2 linked regions of the Chitinophaga caseinilytica genome follow. The protein of the gene in region 1 interacts with the protein of each later gene in a pairwise test. Links are inferred from orthologs where the notes say so. Each region holds a gene or a part of one and is shown in the gene's direction. Other genes may lie near its edges. The genes, in order: pepE and pepT.

Evidence for each region.
Region 2: the proteins of pepE (region 1) and pepT interact in binary tests that used the Escherichia coli proteins (3 or more experiments, as listed by UniProt). The link is inferred for Chitinophaga caseinilytica from one-to-one orthologs.

Annotation. Positions count from the first base shown.
Region 1 is NZ_CP150096.1:3,658,766-3,669,223, forward strand. What follows is about bases 4,215-7,179. They hold pepE (dipeptidase PepE), read left to right. Parts: upstream 4,215-5,327; coding sequence 5,328-6,032; downstream 6,033-7,179. Other genes in these bases: WJU22_RS14940 (MerR family transcriptional regulator), read right to left, coding at 4,233-4,559; WJU22_RS14945 (nuclear transport factor 2 family protein), read left to right, coding at 4,707-5,201; WJU22_RS14955 (Gfo/Idh/MocA family protein), read left to right, coding at 6,216-7,179. Outside these bases: WJU22_RS14925 (heparan-alpha-glucosaminide N-acetyltransferase domain-containing protein), read right to left, coding at 1-862; WJU22_RS14930 (chondroitinase-B domain-containing protein), read right to left, coding at 949-3,135; map (type I methionyl aminopeptidase), read right to left, coding at 3,411-4,175; more of WJU22_RS14955, read left to right, coding at 7,180-7,235; WJU22_RS14960 (hypothetical protein), read left to right, coding at 7,232-7,672; WJU22_RS14965 (DUF885 family protein), read left to right, coding at 7,747-9,462; WJU22_RS14970 (NUDIX hydrolase), read right to left, coding at 9,459-10,169; WJU22_RS14975 (aldose epimerase family protein), read left to right, coding at 10,318-10,458. UniProt on the Escherichia coli protein: Hydrolyzes dipeptides containing N-terminal aspartate residues. May play a role in allowing the cell to use peptide aspartate to spare carbon otherwise required for the synthesis of the aspartate family of amino acids.
Region 2 is NZ_CP150096.1:5,952,842-5,962,048, reverse strand. What follows is about bases 1-2,811. They hold pepT (peptidase T), read left to right. Parts: upstream 1-686; coding sequence 687-1,937; downstream 1,938-2,811. Other genes in these bases: WJU22_RS24690 (biopolymer transporter ExbD), read left to right, coding at 2,756-2,811; WJU22_RS24695 (MotA/TolQ/ExbB proton channel family protein), read left to right, coding at 2,012-2,731; WJU22_RS24705 (FKBP-type peptidyl-prolyl cis-trans isomerase), read left to right, coding at 175-603; WJU22_RS24710 (DUF1343 domain-containing protein), read right to left, coding at 1-74. In the rest of the region: more of WJU22_RS24690, read left to right, coding at 2,812-3,169; prmC (peptide chain release factor N(5)-glutamine methyltransferase), read right to left, coding at 3,226-4,080; bifunctional diaminohydroxyphosphoribosylaminopyrimidine deaminase/5-amino-6-(5-phosphoribosylamino)uracil reductase RibD, read left to right, coding at 4,180-5,169; WJU22_RS24675 (YigZ family protein), read left to right, coding at 5,179-5,775; WJU22_RS24670 (DUF6786 family protein), read right to left, coding at 5,776-6,984; WJU22_RS24660 (hypothetical protein), read right to left, coding at 8,076-8,270; WJU22_RS24655 (glycosyltransferase family 2 protein), read right to left, coding at 8,330-9,207. UniProt on the Escherichia coli protein: Cleaves the N-terminal amino acid of tripeptides.

The DNA of each region.
Region 1 (10,458 bases):
TGCCCCAGACCGGCCGTGTGGCGATCCCTACCGCCAGGAGCCCCGCAGCTATGCCGGTTAACCATCCGATAACGGGAATACGGCGCCCTTTCTCCACGAAATCCCGGAAAAGAATGGATGCCACCGTTCCCCCGAGCACGAGGGCCGCCAGTCCGCCGTCGCCCACCGGGGCCAGGAACCGCCGTAGCGGATGATCTTCCGCGATGAGACCGCCATGCGCCGCCATGTTGAAAGCCATGCACACGAGCCAAACGCCCAGTACGACGCCGATTTTGCCTTTGCCAAGGATGAAAGTGAGCGCCCCCACGAGGTAAGCCCAGCCAATCAATCCCAAAATCCCCCACCAGTACGTCGAAAAGCCCTGCGCCTGCTCGCCGCCGCGGCAAACGCTGACCAACAACAGCAACCCGGCGATGCCGATCGCTTTGAGCACGTATTTGCGGACGTTCGGCCAGCCGGCCGGATATTGGTTCCAGATGAGTATGAACGATGTACAGGCGATCGCGTTCCACACCCCGCGCGACAGGCCGGTTGCCCCCTCGTTCAGGTATTCCCCGTTTACCAATACCAGCCCCATCACCAGCAAACCGATCCCGCGCTCCAGCGCATGGCGGACGAGCGCCCAGGTACCGTCGCCCTTTTTGATACGGTTGGCCACCGCGTAAGGAATGCTCATACCTACAATGAACAGGAATGCCGGAAACACGGTATCCGCCAGGCCCATACCGTCTTCCCGGGGCTTGGTGTGCTCGAGCCACAGGGGAATGTCGTGCAGGGTCCAGAGGTCGTTGACGAAGATCATGAGCGTCATCGTCAGGGCACGGGTAATGTCTATCGACGCGATTCTTTGGGAAAGGGTCATAAGATGGGTGGAATTTGTGTCAAGATAAACAACGGGGCCGGTAATTTCAACCGCGCCCCGTTGACTTTCGTTGTAACCTTCAGTTTTTATCGCGCCACCACCAGGCGTACCTGCCTGTCCATGCGCCCGGATTGCAGCCGCAGGATGTACACGCCCGAAGGCTGTGGTGATTGCGGCCAGCGCAGCGTATGCTCGCCGGCTTCCTGGCGCGCATTGAACAATGTTTGCGTTTGTCCGTTCATGTTATAGACGGAAATCTGCACGTTTCCCGCTTTCGGGAGGGAATATTTTATCGTGGATGCCCCGCCGGATACGGGGTTGGGATATACTTCCAGCTTCACTTCCTTCGACAGTTCCCCCGTTCCGCCGTCCAGTTTCGCCTGCATCAAAGCCCCGCCGCCACCGCTTTCCCCGAACACGCGCAGCTCCGAAATGCTCGCCCAGGTGCCGGTATAATCCGCCGCGCCGGTCACGTTGATGCGCACGTACCGCGCCGCTACCGGACTGAAATTATCCGTGATCGGTGAAGCTACCGTTCCCGGCGTGGTGTTGGCGGAACGGTTCACGATTTGCGTGAAACTGCCGCCAGCCGTGGTTTTGGCCTGGATTGTGAATTGATAGGCGCGGTCGCTGAAACAGACCACTTCCGTTTTCGAAATATCGTACACCGCGCCCAGGTCCACTTCGAGCCACTGCGGGTACACGCTGGCCGACCAGCGGGTGTTCACATCGCCGTCTACCGCCGAGGTAGCAGGGTTTTCGGGTTGGGGTTGACTACTGGCCGTCACGGATTTGTTGAGGGCGAGATTGGCGAGCGCGGGAGGAGCGTCCGGGTCGGGAGGACCGCCCATCCAGGCCGGCCCAACGTCCATCGAGTCGAGCGGACGATTGGTGACCGTTCCGGACACGCGCTCGTCGGCCCCTGCGTCTTTGGAGGAAGTGCGCGCCTGTCCGTCGATGTCGAACGATACATTGATATCTACCGGCAGTCCGGAAATATCGAGCACGCCGCCCCATCCGCCAACGCCGGCGTCTATGGCGGGGCTTGACGCGCCGATGCGCCAGCTGCCCGCCGATTCCAGTTGCGGGTTGGCGATGGTGATGCCGCCGGGGTTCGTGATGCCGAGGGTGCCGGAGAAAATGTTTCCCTGCCAGGTTTCGGAACCGGTGAGGGTATTGGCTACGAGCGGTTGGTTGGCGTCTACGACCACGTTATTGGCGACTTTCACGCCGGTGGGGGACAGTGGCCGGGAACCGTTGTTCAGATCGATGGCGCGGCCGCTGGTGAATTCGCCGATGGTGTTGTAGGCGATCACGCAGCCGTTGATCTGCGGGTTGAAGCGGACTTCCCCGGCCGGGTAATCCTGTCCTTTCTGGAGGATGATCACTGCATCGCCGGTAGAATTGGCCGCATCCAGGCCATAGAAGAAGTTATTGATGATGTAGTTCTGCGAGCCGATGACGCGCACGCCGCCGGTTTTGGCTTTTCCTTCGCCGAGGAACCAGTTGGCGTAGAGCACGTTACGGTCGCCGTGGCGGAAGCAGAACTGCCCTTCGGAGCGGCGGAAGGTATTGTAGCGGTAGAGGTTTTCCGCGCTTTTGTTGGATATGATCTCGTTTTCGCCGTCGCATTCGCGGAAGAGGTTGTATTGGAAGAGCGTCCGCGAGATATTGTCCATTTGCCCGGAATAGCCTACCCGTACGGTTTCTCCGCCATTTACGCCGAGCGGCGGGCGGCGGGAAAAGTGGTTGTATTCCACCACATGGAAGTCGGCGGTTTTATCGCGCACTTCGATCTGGAGGGTGGGGTCTACGGTGTTTTTACCTTCGAAATGGCAATGGTCGAGGCGGGCGCGAAGTCCGTCGAGCACCATCCATTTCGATCCGGAATTGAAGTTGATGATGGCGCACTGCGTGATGCGGTTGTAGCTGCCGCGGATGGTGACCACGTTGCCGGTGACGGTGCCGTTGGTCCATTTGAACCCGCGTACTACCAGGTAAGTGCCGGTGACGTTGAGGGTGGAATTGCCCGTGAACGTGACGCCGCCGGGCGTTTGGGCGCGCATTTCTATAGCGGCGGTTGAGGTGCCGGAGGAACTGAAAGTGATGGCGGCATTGTTCCAGGTGCCGTTTTGCAGAATGATGCGATCGCCGGGCTGCGCGGCCGAAATGGCGGCGTTGAGCGCGGTCATGTCAGACACGTTGCGATCGATGGCCGAAGCGCCGGTACAGCATAATAGCAGGCAAACTAGCCAGTGGTAACGTTTTCGCATAAGTGGAATTTGGGTGATGAAAAAGCGGTGTCGCAGACGGGAAGATGATAAATCTTGCAATGCGGAAAACGTATTCATTTTCAATGCTTGCCAGGCATGATTGGATAATGGCGGAATGATTTTTTCGGTAGCTGGATGCGTATTTTCATAACTATCGGGAATGGCTGGATTCGAATATATGCAAACGATTGCATATTTGCGAATATTTTTTGGGGATATAAAAAAGCGACAGCCTCCGGTCGGGGACTGTCGCGCAGTATTTTTTTAGAGGGGATTTAACTCCAGATTTCGTTGCCTTCGGTGAGGAGAACGGGGGCGCCGTCGGTTACCATGATGGTGTGCTCATGCTGGGCCACGAAGCTGCCGTCTTTGGTCTGGAGCGTCCAGCCATCGCCGTTTTCATAGGCCCAGGTAGCCCGGGTGGAAATGAAGGTTTCGATGGCCACCACGCCGTTCTTGCGGAAACGGGCACGGTTGTATTTGTCGTAGTAGTTGGCGATGGAATGGGGCTCTTCGTGGAGGCTGCGGCCGATGCCGTGGCCGGTGAGGTTTTCTATCACCCGGTAGCCTCTTTTCTTCGCTTCCGCTTCGATCAAACCGCCGATTTCGGCAATTTTCACACCGTCGCGGATATTGGCGATCGCTTTGCGGAGAATGTCACGCGAGGCATCCACGAGTTTCTGATGACCGTAGATATCCTCCCCGAGCACGAAAGAACCACCGTTATCCGCCCAGAACCCGTTCAGTTCGGCGGATACGTCCACGTTTACGAGGTCGCCCTCCTGCAGGATGCGCTTCAGCGAGGGGATGCCGTGCGCGATCTCGTTGTTGACCGAGATGCAGGTCCAGCCAGGGAAACCATACGTCAGTTTAGGCGCGCTTTTGGCCCCGAAGGCCGCCAGCACGGCATTGCCGAATTCGTCCAGTTCACCGGTCGACATTCCCGGGCGGGCGTGTTCCCGCATAGCTTTCAGGGTGAGGGCTACCGCTTCTCCGGCCGCCTGCATGCCCTGTAATTCCGCTTCGTTCGTGATAGACATGGGTTTCGTTATCTGTTTGTCGCAATTTAATCAATAATAGGCATTGGCACATGGGTATTAGTGCTTAGGCGGCTTGCCGGGGCGGGAGAGGCGTTTGAGCGCCTTCTCGATGGTGTCCATCCGCTTGCGGATCTTCTCCGCCGCCGCATCTAGGGTAAAACCTTCGTCGAGCAGCTCCTTGATGAGGAGCATCTTCTTGATATTGGCATAATCGTACCGCCGGTTCTTGCCTTCTTCCTCCGTCAGGCTGATGATAATACCCTTGTCTTCCCAATACCGGATCTGCCTGGCCGGGATCCCCGTGATCTGGGATACTTCCCCGATCCCCACTACCAGGCGCCCCAGGAACTCAAAATCGAACTGCAAATCTTCCGTCGTGTCCATTTTGTAAATTATTTACAATGATTGTTGTGAAATTAAAAACTATTCCCTTAATTTGCAATTGTAAATAATTTACAAAACAGGACATTTAATTACATTGTATGCCTCAAACCGCCACTGGCGGCATTTGATCCCGCAAAATCTTGACTCATGAAAAGGCTATTTATCGTGCTTTGCCTGGCCGGCGGATTCGTTCCGGCACAGGCCCGGAACCCCCATGCCCAGGCGCCCCGCTTCCATGAAGCGCCCGCCAAATCCACCGTTCAGGCCTTTTTCGCCGCATTCGGCAAAGGCGACCTGGAAGCCCTCGTCCAAACCTTCGACCCCGCCGCGGAAATCACGGCCGTTCGCGCCGGCAACCGTGCCGCCGGACAAATCTACGGTTCCTACAAAGGCCACGCCGGCGTGCGGGAATTCGTGGCCGGCCTCGGCGCCGCCTTCCAGACGCAGGCGTTCACGGTAGAGCAGGTGATCGGCGAAGGGGAAACCGTGTTCGCCAGCGGCAAATTCACGCACCTCGTGAAAGCCACCGGCAAAACGTTTTCCAGCGATTGGGCGCTGAAATGCACCGTTCGCAACGGCAAGATCGTATCGTACCACTTCTATGAAGATTCCGCCGCCTATGCGCAGGCCAGCGGCGCCTGATCCCATGCAGCCGTGCTTATGCCGCGGGGCCCTTTGCAACGGGGGCTCCGCGGATCCTTTATCCTGCAATCCCAAAATTCCATGCTTCCTGCGTTCCCGTTTGCCGCGGGTTCCGTAATTTAGGACATGCGAAAGATTGTTTTAGCCAGTACATCGACTTTATTCGGTCAGGATTACCTCACTTACCTGGAACCCGCTATCCGCGAACTGTTCGCCGGCATTCCGGAGATCGTTTTCATCCCATATGCGCGCCCCGGCGGCATTTCCCACGACGATTACACCGCCCGTGCCGCAGCGGCCTTCGCTGCCTGGGGCATCCAGGTGCGGGGCCTGCATACTTTCCCCGATCCGGAAGTGGCCATCCGGCATGCCGCGGGTTACTTCACCGGGGGCGGCAATACCTTCCTCCTCGTCAAACAACTGCACGAAAATAAACTCATGGATTTGCTGGCCGCCGAAGTGGAAGGAGGGAAGCCTTACCTGGGCACGAGCGCCGGCAGCAACATCGGCGGGGTGAACATGCAAACCACCAACGACATGCCCATCGTGTACCCGCCCAGTTTCCAGACCATGGACCTCGTTCCCTTCAACCTCAACCCCCATTACCTCGATCCGCAACCCGATTCCGGGCATATGGGCGAAACCCGCGAAACCCGCATCCGCGAGTTCCACACCCAGCAAAACATTCCGGTTGTAGGCCTGCGCGAAGGCAGCTGGATCGAAGTAAAAGGAACGGAGATCACACTGCGGGGCAATGGCAGCGCCAGGATCTTCAAAGCCGGTCATGAACCTTATGAAATGCCGTCCGGCGGTAACCTGTCCCTCATCTGATCCTCTTTTTCAGCTAAATATTTAGCGGGCGGCTTACCGGTCGCCCGCTTTTTCTGCCATTCCATCCAGTTATTTGATAATTTCTTCAACAATTTTCACCGTTAGTGGAGCTTTTCTGAAAAAAGTGGAAATGTTTATTAATTTAACCGGCTCTTTATTGTCTACAAGCTCAACCAATTCACTATGAGTTCAAATCGGAGAAATTTCCTTCGCCACCTGGCGATCGGTTCCGGCGCACTGATGACCGGTATCCCGTCTTTCGCATCTTCCGTTCCCAGCGATGAGGAACTGAAAATCGCGTTGGATCAATCCAAGAAATCGCAACGCTTCAACATGAGCGGTTATGCCGCTCCCAAGATCGACAAGGTGCGGATCGGTTTCATCGGACAGGGTATGCGCGGGCCGGGTGCGGTTCAGCGTATGTCGTATATCGATGGTGTTGAGATCGTAGCCATCTGCGACCTGCTGCCCGAGCGCGCCACCAAATCGAACGGCATCGTTACGAAAATGGGCCGCCCTGCGGCCAAGGAATATTCCGGCGCCAATGGCTGGAAGGAAATGATCGATAAGGAGAAACTGGACCTGGTGTACATCACCACGCCCTGGGACCTCCACACCCCTATGGCCCTTTACGCCATGGAACACGGTTGCCACGCAGCGTCCGAAGTGCCCATCGCGCTTACGCTCGAAGATTGCTGGAAACTCGTGGAAACTTCCGAGCGCACCAAAAAGCATTGCATGATGCTGGAGAACTGCTGCTACGACTTCTTCGAGCTGCTGACGCTCAACATGGCGCGCCAGGGCCTCTTCGGCGAAATCGTACACGCAGAAGGCGCGTATATCCACGATCTGCGCGATCTCAACTTCTCGAAAAAAGGGTACCAGAACATGTGGCGCCTCCGCGAGAACATCGCCCACAACGGCAGCCTGTACCCGACCCACGGCCTCGGCCCCATCGCACAGTGCATGAACATCAACCGCGGCGATAAAATGGATTACCTCGTGTCTATGTCCAGCAACGATTTCATGATGGGCGAGATCGCGAAAGCCAAAGCGGCCGAAGATCCGTTCTTCAACGAATTCGTAGGCAAAAACTACCGCGGCCAGATGAACACCACCACCATCAAAACCGCTAAAGGCAAAACGTTGATGGTACAGCACGATGTAACTTCCCCCGCCCGTATTCCCGCATCCACCTCGTGAGCGGTACCAAAGGCGTAGCCAGCAAATGGCCCGATCCCGAACGCATCGCTTTCGGCCATGACTGGATCAGCGAAGCGGAACTGAAGAAACTCTACGACCAATACACACCGGAAATCATCCGCAAAATCGGTGAAATGGCGAAGAAAGTCGGCGGTCATGGCGGTATGGACTTCATGATGGACTGGCGCCTCATCGACTGTCTGCGCAACGGCCTCCCGCTGGACCAGGATGTGTACGACGGCGTGGCATGGAGCTGCATCTTCCCGCTGAGCGGAAAATCCATCGCGAAACGTTCTTCCAGCGTAGATATTCCCGACTTTACCCGCGGCGCCTGGAAAACCAACGCCCCCGTTGAACTGACGCTGAAAGGCGGCGGCACCACCGGCGTGATCGGCGTGGAAAAGAAAGGTGAGTCCAAGCAATTGAACGTGCACTAATCCCGCACGCAAACGATACCTGGCGCTCTCCTTTACCGGGAGAGCGCTTTTTTTACAACCTACCGCTACCTGCTATGAAACATTTCCTTTCCTGCTGCCTGCTGCTGCTTTCCGCTACCACGATGGCGCAGCGCCCCGATACCGACCTCTACGCGCAAACCAGCGAAGTCAATAATATTATGGTGCAGTTCGAGGCCGACCGCGGCATCCTGCAACGGTTTTACGCCATCCGCAACTCGCCCGAACGGCGGGAAAGACTGGAAAAACTGTACGCGGATTATATGCAAAGGCTGGCTGCGCTGGATTGGGACAAACTGCCCACGGGCTCCCGTGCCGATTATGTACTGTTCCGCCGTAACCTGCAACAGGAGCGGAACCTGCTGACCGTCGAAAAGACGGAATTAGCGCAGTTGAAGCCCTATTTCCCGTTCGCGGATTCGCTCTATGCCGCCGAAGCCCGCAGGCGCAGGGGCCTCACGCCCAACGCACGCGCCCTCGCCGCCGCATGGAATGAGGCGGGCAAGGCCGTTCGCGCGCAGCAGGCTTTGCTGGCGAAAGACAGCGCGCTGTCTCCCTTCCTGGCCCAGCGCGGCGCCGGCATCGCGCGGGGCTTGCAACAGGCCATCAAAAGCACCTACGAATTTTACACCGGCTTCGACCCGCAGTTTTCCTGGTGGATGCCCGCGCCGTACCGGGTGCTGGACAGTCTGCTGAACCAATACGCCAACACCTTCCAGCAGATCGCCAAACGCGCGCCGTCGCAGAAAGACGATGGGTCGGGCATCATCGGCAACCCCATCGGCCAGGCGGGCGTACAGGTGTTGCTCCAACACGAAATGATCCCTTACTCACCCGACGAGCTGATCGCCATCGCCAACCGTGAATTCGCCTGGTGTGAAAAGGAAATGCTCAAAGCCTCCCGCGACATGGGGTTCGGCGATAACTGGAAAGCCGCCATGGAAAAGGTGAAAGGCACTTCCGTGGAGCCTGGTTCGCAGCCGGAAGCGATGTTGGGACTGTACAATGAGTCCGTCGCGTTTTTGAAAGCACATCAATTGATCTCGTTGCCGCCGCTGGCCGAGGAAACCTGGCGGATGAACATGCTGTCGCCGGAAAGACAACTGGTGGCGCCGTTTTTCCTGGGCGGGGAAGAGCTGCTGATCGCTTTCCCGACCAACACCATGCGCCACGATGATAAGATGATGTCGATCCGTGGCAATAACCCTCATTTCTCCCGCGCCGTGGTGCATCACGAATTGCTGGCCGGGCACGGATTGCAGCAGTTCATGAACGACCGCTACAAAGCCTATCGCCATTTCGATACACCGTTCTGGACGGAAGGCTGGGCATTGTACTGGGAGCGGCTGTTGTGGGACAGGGGCTTCCCCCGTTCTGCGGAAGACCGCGTGGGCATGCTGTTCTGGCGGATGCACCGTTGCGCCCGCATCATCTTTTCCCTCAGCTATCACACGAATAAATGGACGCCGCAGCAATGCATCGATTTCCTCGTGGAGCGCGTCAATCACGAGCGCGCCAACGCGGAAGGCGAGGTTCGGCGCTCATTCACCGGCGGGTACGGCCCGCTGTACCAGATCGCTTACATGATCGGCGGGTTACAGTTCGAAGCATTGAAGAAGGAACTGGTAGACAGCGGGAAAATGAACATCCGCGACTTCCATGACGCCATCATCCGCGAAAACGCGATGCCGGTGGAAATGGTGCGCGCCATTCTTTTGGACAAATTGCCCAATAAGGATTTCAAGTCCAGCTGGCGGTTTTACCCGCTTTAGCGGATGGAATCCGGGTTGGGAATGAAATTGAGGAAGGCGTTGAACTTGGTCTGGTACTTCCGCTTGTCGAGCTTATAGTAAAAGGCGCCTCTTTTGGAGGTGGCCTTTTCTTTGTCTTTCTGCTTGACGAGCAGCCCTGTCGACAATACTTTCCGGGAAAAATTACGTTTATCCATCAGCGTATCGAAAATACCTTCATAGAGGTGCTGGAGCTGGGGAAGCGTGAATTTTTCCGGAAGCATTTCGAACACGATGGGATGGAAGGCGGCTTTGTAGCGAAGCTTCTGCTGCGCCAGGGCCACCATGTCGCGATGGTCGAAAATGAGGGACGGCAGTTTTTTGAGGGGGAACCACTCGGCATGGTAATCCTGGTTGATCTGCTGGGTGTACCGGTTAATGTCGATCAGGCTGGAATATACGACAGACAGCGTTCGGTCTACCGGATCGCGCTCCACTTCCCCGAAAATGTACAACTGTTCCATGTACACGTTCTCCAGGCCGGTCAGCTCCTTCAACACACGGCTAGCCGCAAGATCGATGTTCTCGTCTCGCTTCATGAGTCCGCCGGCAAGGCTCCAGCGGCCCTTCTCGGGCTCGAAGCCCCGTTTGATGAGGAGCAGTTTCAGCTCCGTTCCGTCAAATCCAAAAATTATACAGTCTACGGCCACCAGCATCCTGTTTTTGCTGGAGTATTGGGCGATTCTCAAGGCGGATCAGTTTTTTACGTGGTCACGATATAAATGTCGCACAGACAATTTATCAAACATTCCTGAAAAATTGGCTGGAAATTTCGGGATTTAATCCAGATATTTAAAGGATCAAACCCGAATTCTGTTTTAAAATTTCACGTTTTACATGAAAAAGTTATCGACCCTCATGGCCCTGTCTACCGGTGGCATCATGGCTTTTACCGCCTGTGGCGACGGTGGCGGCAAAGCGCCCTCGGTATCGCTGACCAGCGCCAGGTACGGCGAAACGGGCGGCACGGAAGTGACC
Region 2 (9,207 bases), 2.3 Mb from region 1 along the record:
CGCACGTTCGCGTCTTGCGCCCAAACGGCCATGGGAAAGCAACAGAGGATCAGTAGTTTCACGAATCGTGTCATGCGGAAATCGGGTTGAAATCAACAAAATAAGGCGGCATTCCGTAAATAAAAAACAAAAAACGTACCTTCACCTTCTATTATCTTATTTTAAAAAATTTATATGCAACAAGTTAAGACCGGTGATACCGTTCGCGTGCACTACCACGGACGGTTACAAAATGGCCAGACTTTTGACTCCTCCGAAGGCAGAGATCCGCTTGAGTTCAAGGTGGGCTCCGGTATGGTGATCAAGGGTTTTGACAACGGTGTCATCGATATGAAGCCTGGTGATAAAAGAACGCTGAACATCCCGGTTGATGAAGCATACGGCGCAAAAAGCCCCGAGCTGATCATGGAGTTCCCCAAAGCGAACATCCCGGCCGACCTGAATCCCCAGGTAGGTATGGACCTCCAGATGAGCAACCCCCAGGGCCAGGTATTCCCGGTGAAGGTGGTAGCCATCACAGAGGAATTCATCACCCTGGATGCCAACCATCCCCTCGCCGGCGAGCCCCTCGTTTTCGACATCGAACTGGTAGAGATCGTTTAATCAACGATCGTTCCATCATACAATTCCTGAAAGTAAAAAGTGGTCCGCTGCTTTTTACTTTCACTTTTTTAGACCCTTCCCATATGGACAAGAAATATGCATACTCCGTCACCGAACGCTTCCTCCGCTACGTGACGGTAGACACCCAATCCGATCCGCAGAGCGAAACATTCCCATCCACCGAAAAGCAAAAAGACCTGGGCCGCATATTGGTACAGGAATTGCAGCAAATCGGCATCGCAGACGCCGAGCTGGACGAGCATGGGTATGTATATGCCACCATCCCCGCCACTTCCGAAAAGCCGGTGCCCGTTATCTGCCTTTGCGCGCATATGGACACGGCGCCCGATTGCTCCGGGAAAGACGTGAAGCCCATCGTACATAAAAAATACGACGGGCAAGACATCATCCTGCCCGACGATCCCTCGCAGATCATCTCCGTGAAGGAACATCCGTACCTCTCGCAGAAGATCGGCGACGATATCATCACCGCCAGCGGCAAAACCTTGCTGGGGGCGGATAACAAGGCCGGTGTCGCTGAAATCATGGACGCAGCGCAGTACTTCATCCAGCATCCGGAAGTGCCGCATGGCAAAATCCGGATCCTCTTCACGCCCGACGAAGAAGTGGGAAGGGGCGTGCAGCATGTTGATATGCAGAAGCTGGGCGCCGAATTCGGGTATACGCTCGACGGGGGAGAACTGGGCGCGCTGGAAGACGAGACTTTCTCGGCAGACGGTGTCAAGATCACCATCCAGGGTGTGAGCGCGCATCCGGGAGCGGCGAAAGGCAAACTTGTTAGTGCCATCAAGATCGCTGCGGAGATTTTGCATTCGTTGCCGAAAGACATTCTCAGCCCGGAAACCACCGAAGACCGCCAGGGGTTCATTCATCCCGTGCGCATCGAAGGGATCGTGGAAAAGGCGGAGATCGAATTCATCATCCGCGATTTTACGACGGCGGAACTGGAAGGGCACGAGTTTTATCTTCGCAAGATCATGGAGAACGTAGTGTCCAAACACCCCGGTGCCACGGGCACTTTCCAGGTGAAGGAACAATACCGTAACATGAAAGAGGTGCTCGACAAGTTCCCGCAGGTGTCTGCCAACGCTGAAGAAGCGATCCGCCGGGCCGGTGTGGAGCCTTTGAAAATGAGCATCCGCGGCGGGACAGACGGTTCGCGGCTCTCGTTCATGGGCCTTCCCTGCCCGAACATCTTTACCGGTGAAATGGCGCTGCATTCCAAACACGAATTCGTGAGCGTGCAGGATATGGAGAAAGCCGTTGATGTGATCATCCAGCTCGCTCGTGTATGGGAGGAGCGCGCCGTATAATTTATTGCCGGGGAATGCGTTTTTATTATTACTTTGATCCCTTGTTAATACAAAAAAGAACGAAAATTTAATACATGTTGCTAGGACTCGTAACGCTTATGCAGGACTCGCTGCTGTTGCCGAAGGCCGACACCGTGGCCACGGCCGCACAAGGGGCCGCCACCGCCGCGCAGGAAATGAAGCTGTGGGATATGATCGTGAAAGGCGGACCGCTGATGATCCCGCTCGGGGTGCTTTCCGTGATCGCTATTTATGTGTTCGTGGAAAGATATCTCACCATCGCCCGCGCCGGCAAGCTCGAAAGCAATTTCATGCCGATGATCCGCGATCACATCACTTCCGACAACATTTCCGCCGCCCGTTCGCTTTCCAAGAACACACAGGGCCCCATCGCGCGGATGATCGATAAAGGCATCCAGCGGATCGGCAAACCGGTAGACAGCATCGAGAAATCGATGGAGAACGTCGGCAAGCTGGAAGTATATAAAATGGAAAAGAACCTCGTGATCCTGTCCATCATCGCCGGCATCGCCCCGATGTTCGGGTTTTTGGGCACCATCGCCGGGATGATCCAGACGTTTTTCAACATCTCCCAGACGTCGGATATTACGCTGAGCACCATCGCCGGCGGTATCTACGTGAAAATGGTGACCTCCGCAGCAGGGCTCATCATCGGCCTCGTGGCGTATGTAGGTTACAGCTACCTGCAGGCGCAGATAGACAAAGTGGTGAACAAGATGGAAGCCGCTTCCTCCGAGTTCATCGACGTGCTGATGGAGCCGGTTAAACGTTAATTTTTCAATTGAAACTGAAGCATCATGAACCTGCGGAGCCGAAATAAAAGACATGCGGAATTGCACAGCGGCGCTTTGAACGATATCCTGTTCATCCTGCTGCTGTTCTTCCTCATCGTCTCCACCCTGGCCAATCCCAACGTCATCAAACTGGCGTTGCCGAAGGCCGCTTCCAACACCAAAGCCAAGCAAACGGTGGTGGTGAGCATAGACGCGGGGCAGAAGTATTTCGTGGGCACCAACCCCGTTAACTTCAGCGAGCTGCAGGCCGCACTCGCTTCTAAAATTCCCGCCGGCGAAGTGGACCCCACCATCGTCATCAACGCGGAAGAATCCGTGCCCATCAGTGCCGTGGTTTCTGTGATGCAGATCGCACGGGAGCTGGGTGCCAAAACGGTACTGGGCACCGCCAAGCCGCAAAACGCGCCAAAGCGGTAAACGAAAAGGAAACTTACAAACCATGATAAACTGCATCCGTAACGGGTGCAGTTTTTTTATGCCTTCGTGGCCCGCACCATCCGGTCTTTCCCGAACATGTCTTTTTTAAGGATGACGTCTGTGAACTTTTGATGGAGGAGCTCCGCCTTCACCGCTTCCCCGTAATCTTCATGTATCTCGAAATACAGTCTGCCTCCGGGTTCCAGGCGCTCCTGGGCCAGTTGGCCGATGCGGCGGTAGAAAAGCAGGGGATCGTTGTCGGGGACGAACAGCGCCGTAGCCGGCTCGAACTGCTGCACGTTGGTGTCCATGCCGGCTTTTTCCTTTTGGGGGATGTAAGGCGGGTTGCTGACGATGACGTTGAGGGCGGGAAGGGGAGCGGCGGCCTGCGGGTCGAGCACATCCTGCCGGATGAAATTAACGGGCGCGTGTTGCATTTGCGCGTTGCGGGCCGCAATTTCCAGGGCGCCGGGGCTCACGTCCATGGCCCAGATATCGGCAGATGGCCAGTGTTTTTTCAGGGCGATGGGGATACATCCGCTGCCGGTGCCTATATCGAGCAGGCGGAGGGCGGGGTGGGAGGGATGGTCGAGCAGCACCCATTCCACCAGTTCTTCCGTTTCCGGCCGGGGGATGAGCACCTGGTCAGACACGATGAGCTCCATGCCGTAAAACCAGCTTTTGCCGGTGATGTGCTGGATGGGCCTGCCGGAAAGCAGTTGCGCCAGGCCTTCCTGGTACTGCGATTCCCACCGGGGCGGGAGGTCCATATCCTTATGCACGATGCGGTCCAGCTTGCCAAGCCCCGTGATGTGCTCCATGAGCAAATGCGCGATGTTGGCGGCTTCGCGGGCGTCGTACAGGGGGCGGATGGCATTGGTCAGGTCTGCGAATGCGGATTGGATGGTCATGTTATACGGCAAATCAGCGGAAAATCGCCGCTGAAACGATATTTTTGCAAATATCTCATTTACGACGCAATGATAGACCATCACCCGCACGAATTTTTTATGCGACGTTGCATCGACCTGGCGCTCAAGGGCTCAGGTCATGCCGCGCCCAACCCCATGGTGGGTGCCGTGCTCGTGCATGAAGGCATCATCATCGGCGAAGGGTATCACCACCATTGGGGAGGCCCCCACGCCGAGGTCAACTGCGTCAACTCCGTACCGCCGGAACTGCAGGAACTGATCCCCCGGTCTACCCTCTACGTTTCCCTCGAGCCCTGCGCCCATCACGGCAAAACGCCGCCCTGCGCCGATCTCGTGGTTTCGCAGAACATCCCGGAAGTCGTGATAGGCTGTATCGACGCCTTCTCGAAAGTGGCCGGCAAAGGCATCGAAAAACTCCGCAACGCAGGCATCAACGTTACCCTGGGCGTACTGGAATCGGAATGCCGCCACCTCAACCGGCGCTTTTTCACCTTCCACGAACAACAACGGCCCTACGTGATCCTCAAATGGGCGCAATCGGCCGACGGATACATCGCCCCCGCCAACCGCGAGCCCGTTCGCATCTCAAACCCGTTTGCGGATCGGCTGGTGCATCGCTGGAGAACAGAGGAAGCGGGGATCATGGTCGGAACACAAACTGCTTTGCTGGATAACCCGCGGCTCACCGCCAGGCTCTGGCCGGGCAAATCGCCCGTCCGCATCGTGCTCGACCTGCAGGATAAAGTGCCGGGAAGCCATTATGTGAAAGACGGTTCCGTGCGCACCCTCATCCTCACATCCACCGAGATCGACACCGCCCAACCCCTCGTGCCGCAGGTGCTCGCGCAATTGCACAGAGAATCCGTGCTGAGCGTGATCGTGGAAGGCGGCGCCGTACTCTTGCAGCAATTCATCAGCGGCGGGCATTGGGACGAGGCCCGCATCATCACCGGGCAAACGGCATTGGGCGGCGGCCTTTCCGCGCCCGTGCTCAAAAATGCCCGCATGCTCGAAAGCAACCACATCGCCGGCGACCGGATCGACATCTTCGTTCCCGCCGAGCATTAAACCCAGGAAATGAACGTTTACTATACGATTGAGAAGAAGTCAACAGCAGAATTCAAAGACCGCGGAAGCAAATTCCTCGCATACGCCTTCCCGGTAAAAAATGCCGAACAGGTCAAAGAATGCCTGCAGGAAGTGAAGAAGGAACACCCCAAAGCCACGCATCACTGCTACGCATACAGGTTGGGGACCGACGGCCTCCAGTTCCGCGCGGTAGACGACGGCGAGCCGGCAGGATCGGCCGGGAAACCCATTCTCGGGCAGATCGACAGCAAACAGCTGACAGACGTGCTGGTGGTTGTGGTACGGTATTTCGGGGGCACATTGCTCGGGGTGCCCGGGCTGATCAACGCCTACAAAATGAGCTGCGCGCTGGTGCTGCAACTGGTGCCGGCCATTCAGAAAAACGTGGAAGCGCGGTTCCAGCTGATATTCGACTATACGATCCTCAACGATGTGATGATGGTGGTGAAGCAGAATAACTGCACCATTTTGCAACAGGATATCCAGCTGTTCTGCAGCATGGAGATCGGCATCCCCAAAGCCAGTCTGGACCTCACTTTGCTCCGGCTGCGCGATATCTACAACCTCGAGATCAAACAACTTTGATCAGGGGAGCGCGGCCGTAATTTCTTTCAGCGTAACGCCGAATATTTTCTTCGTGATCTCGCCGAGATGCTTCTCGCTACCTTCCAGGTGGATGGTGCGGTGGAAGTGCTGCATCCTGCCTTTGGGCTTCAGCAATGCGGCCGGCGAGGAGCTTTGTATTTCCAGGAAACGGCCGGGGGCATTGGTATCGCCGGGCCCGTTGTTGCGGATGCGGAAAACTTCCGCGCGCGCATCTGTTGCGGTTTCGCCGAGGTAGAGCTGCGCCTGGCGTGGCATGGTGAACTGGATAACGGTCAACACACCGCGCTCCGGATCGTAGATACCCATGAAATTCAACGCCGCAGCCTGTTTTACTCCAAGTTCCGCTTCGAAATTTCCGTCGGCCCTGAAAAACGCGACGTTGTTCTTTACCACGAAACGCTCTTTGGGCAAAGGTGCTGCGGAACTAACGTTGCCGCCGGGCTTTAGTGGGATGATGGCGATGGAATTGGCGCTGACGGGGAATATGCCGCGGACGCGGATCGCCGTGGTGCCGAAAGCCGTATCCCAGCGATGGGTGCCGGTGTTGACGATGATATTGTCTGTATGGAACCCCACGGCATGCACGCTCCGGTGGATGTCTGCGCCGAGATAATTGTGTAGGTCGCGGCGGGAAAGGAGCGAAATGGTGCGGGAAATACCGGCGTTTAAAATGGTCCCTTTCGCGCTGGGGAGGTTGATATTGCCTTCGTAGACGGTAACGCCTTTGGCGGAGGAAACCTGCCGCAAAACGGCGGAATCGCGCAGCGGATCGGGAATGACGGTGGCGGTTGCCGAATCGGCGGATCCATGCGCGGGGAATTGAAGGGCGCTGTCGGGCGACGGGCCGAGCAGCAGCCGGTCTTCTCCACCAAAAGTGCTGAAATGATATTGCTTGCCGTTTTCGATGGTGGCGTAATTGAGCCATCCGAAACTACGTCCGTCGTCGGCCACGGTAGAAGTGACGACACGCCCTTGCCAGGCGCTCACGATGGCGATGGAAGACTTACTGGTGCTGTCTTTCAAAATGGCCGGCGATGTAAAATCGCGCAGGAAGGCGAGGTCTTCCGCGAAATTATCTGGCCGTGATATGGTTTCTGCCTGTTGAACAGGGGCCTTAGCTTCCCTGGGTTTGTTGTTGCAGGCGAACAACAGTGAAAGGAAGCATACGGCCGGAATGGATTTATGCATAGAAGAATGGTCTCGCAATCTAAGGATTGTACAATGATAAATCAATTTCTTTAATAACGGTAAGCGCGCATTTGCAGTATGGGCGCGGGCTACAAAGTTTTCGACTGCACAGCGGAAAATTTTTTTCAAGTTTTTTGAGAATATTATTTGCTGAATTCAAACTCTTTCCTATTTTTGCAATCCCAAAACGGACAAGCGGAAGTAGCTCATTTGGTAGAGCACGACCTTGCCAAGGTCGGGGTGGCCGGTTCGAGCCCGGTCTTCCGCTCAGAAAACAGAAGCCTGATTGCATAGCAGTCAGGCTTTTTTGTTGGATGTAATCCTTTCTTTCTCAGGCGGTTCCGCCGGTTTTTAAGCATGTTCAGCCGGTGGATGGGTTTCCTTTCGATTTTAGATGTGTAGCGGCTTGTTTGTAAGCGTTTTGTAAGTACAGGCAGGTGATGCGTACGATAGCTGTTTTGGCGGCTGTTTGGGGCTGATTTGATGGTACAGTTGATGGATCCTGCTTCCATCTGCCGGTTTATTCCTTTCAGCTTCCATCTACCCGATTTTCATCTTTCATTTTCCTTTCGCGATCTGCTGCTTTCATTCAAGTTCAAACCACGTAATCCGGCAGGAATTTTACTTTAAATCGCGATCTGCTGCTATCATGCAAGTTCAACCCATGTAATCCCGGCAAGAAATTTACTTCGTATCGTGATCTGCTGCTATCATTCAGGTTCAAACCATGTGACCTGGTAGGAATTTTACTTCATATCGTGATCTGCGGCTATCATTCAGGTTCAACCTACGTAATCCGGCAGGAAATTTTACTTCTTACAGCGATCTGCTGCTATTATTCAAGTCAACCTATGTAATCCAGCCGGAATTTTAATTCCTATCGTGATCTGCTGCTGTCAATCAAGTCCAAACCATGTAATCCGGCAGGAATATCACTGGAAGTAAGGGTAAATAACGATTGTTTTGCGGGATGGGAAGCGGGATGGGGAAAACTGACGAAAATCATCCTGCGGAACGGGGAAAAAGGAGGGGAAGCGGCACAAAAAAAGCCGCACTTTTCAGTACGGCTTTAAATATTTTACATCCGGAGATTATTTGTATTTCGGGTTGTAAAGGGAGCTTTCGTTTACATGCACTTTCGGTTTTTTGTAACGATGCTCAGACAGCTTGTAGCAGCCGCCCAGCACAAAACCCAGTACACAAGCCAGTTTCAGGTAAAACAGGAAACGGGAGGAAGATACCCAGTCGCGGGTGAAGTCATTCTTATTTTCAACTGTATGCTCCATATACATTTTTTTCGCTGTGCAAACTTACAAAGTAAATCGGCAAAGTCCAAATAACCCGTTTATTTCTTCCCAGACTTCGATAATTCGGAGAACTTCCTGCGGTTCAGGAAGTAGTAGCGCCAGATCATGATGCCGTGGAATACGCCCTGCAGGTCGAACAGCCGCTTGCGGGGGAGGGTATCGGGCTGGTTTTGGTCCACTTCGCGGCGCCAGCGGTAATAATCGCGGTAAGCGCGGAAGATGGCGGTCATATCTTTCGGTTTGCCGGAAACGAGGCTCTTGGCGGCGGCCATCATGTCGAGCGCCAGGCGCTGCGTGAGAATGATCCATTGCTCCTGGAAATGGAGGTTCTTGCGCAGCATGATAAGGTTGTTGCGGAAATTGAGGTACAGCTTCCGCGGATTCCCCTGCGGAAGGCTCCCGCCGCCCACATGGTACACCACCGAATCCGGGCAATACCCGATCCGGTAGCCCGCCCGCTGCAGCCGCCAGCAAAGGTCCACCTCCTCCATATGCGCAAAAAAGTAGGGATCGAACCCCCCGGCCTCGAAAAACGCCGAAGACCGGATGAAAAGCGCCGCACCGCTGGCCCAGAAGATGTCTTGCGGCGTATCGTACTGCCCGTTGTCTTTCTCCGTGGTATACAGGATGCGCCCGCGGCAGAAAGTATACCCCAGGATGTCCATCCAGCCACCCGCCGCTCCGGCATATTCGAAACTGTCCCGCTCGGCCCAGGCGCGCAGCTTGGGCTGGCAGGCCGCCATGTCCGGATTGGCCAGCATATGCTTCACCACGGGCCCTATCCAGTTGGGCTCCACTTCCACGTCCTGGTTCAGCAATACGAAAATATCGGCCTTCACATGCTGTAAAGCCTCGTTATATCCGCCTGCGAAACCGCTGTTGGAAGCATTTCGGATGATCTTTACCGCAGGGAAAT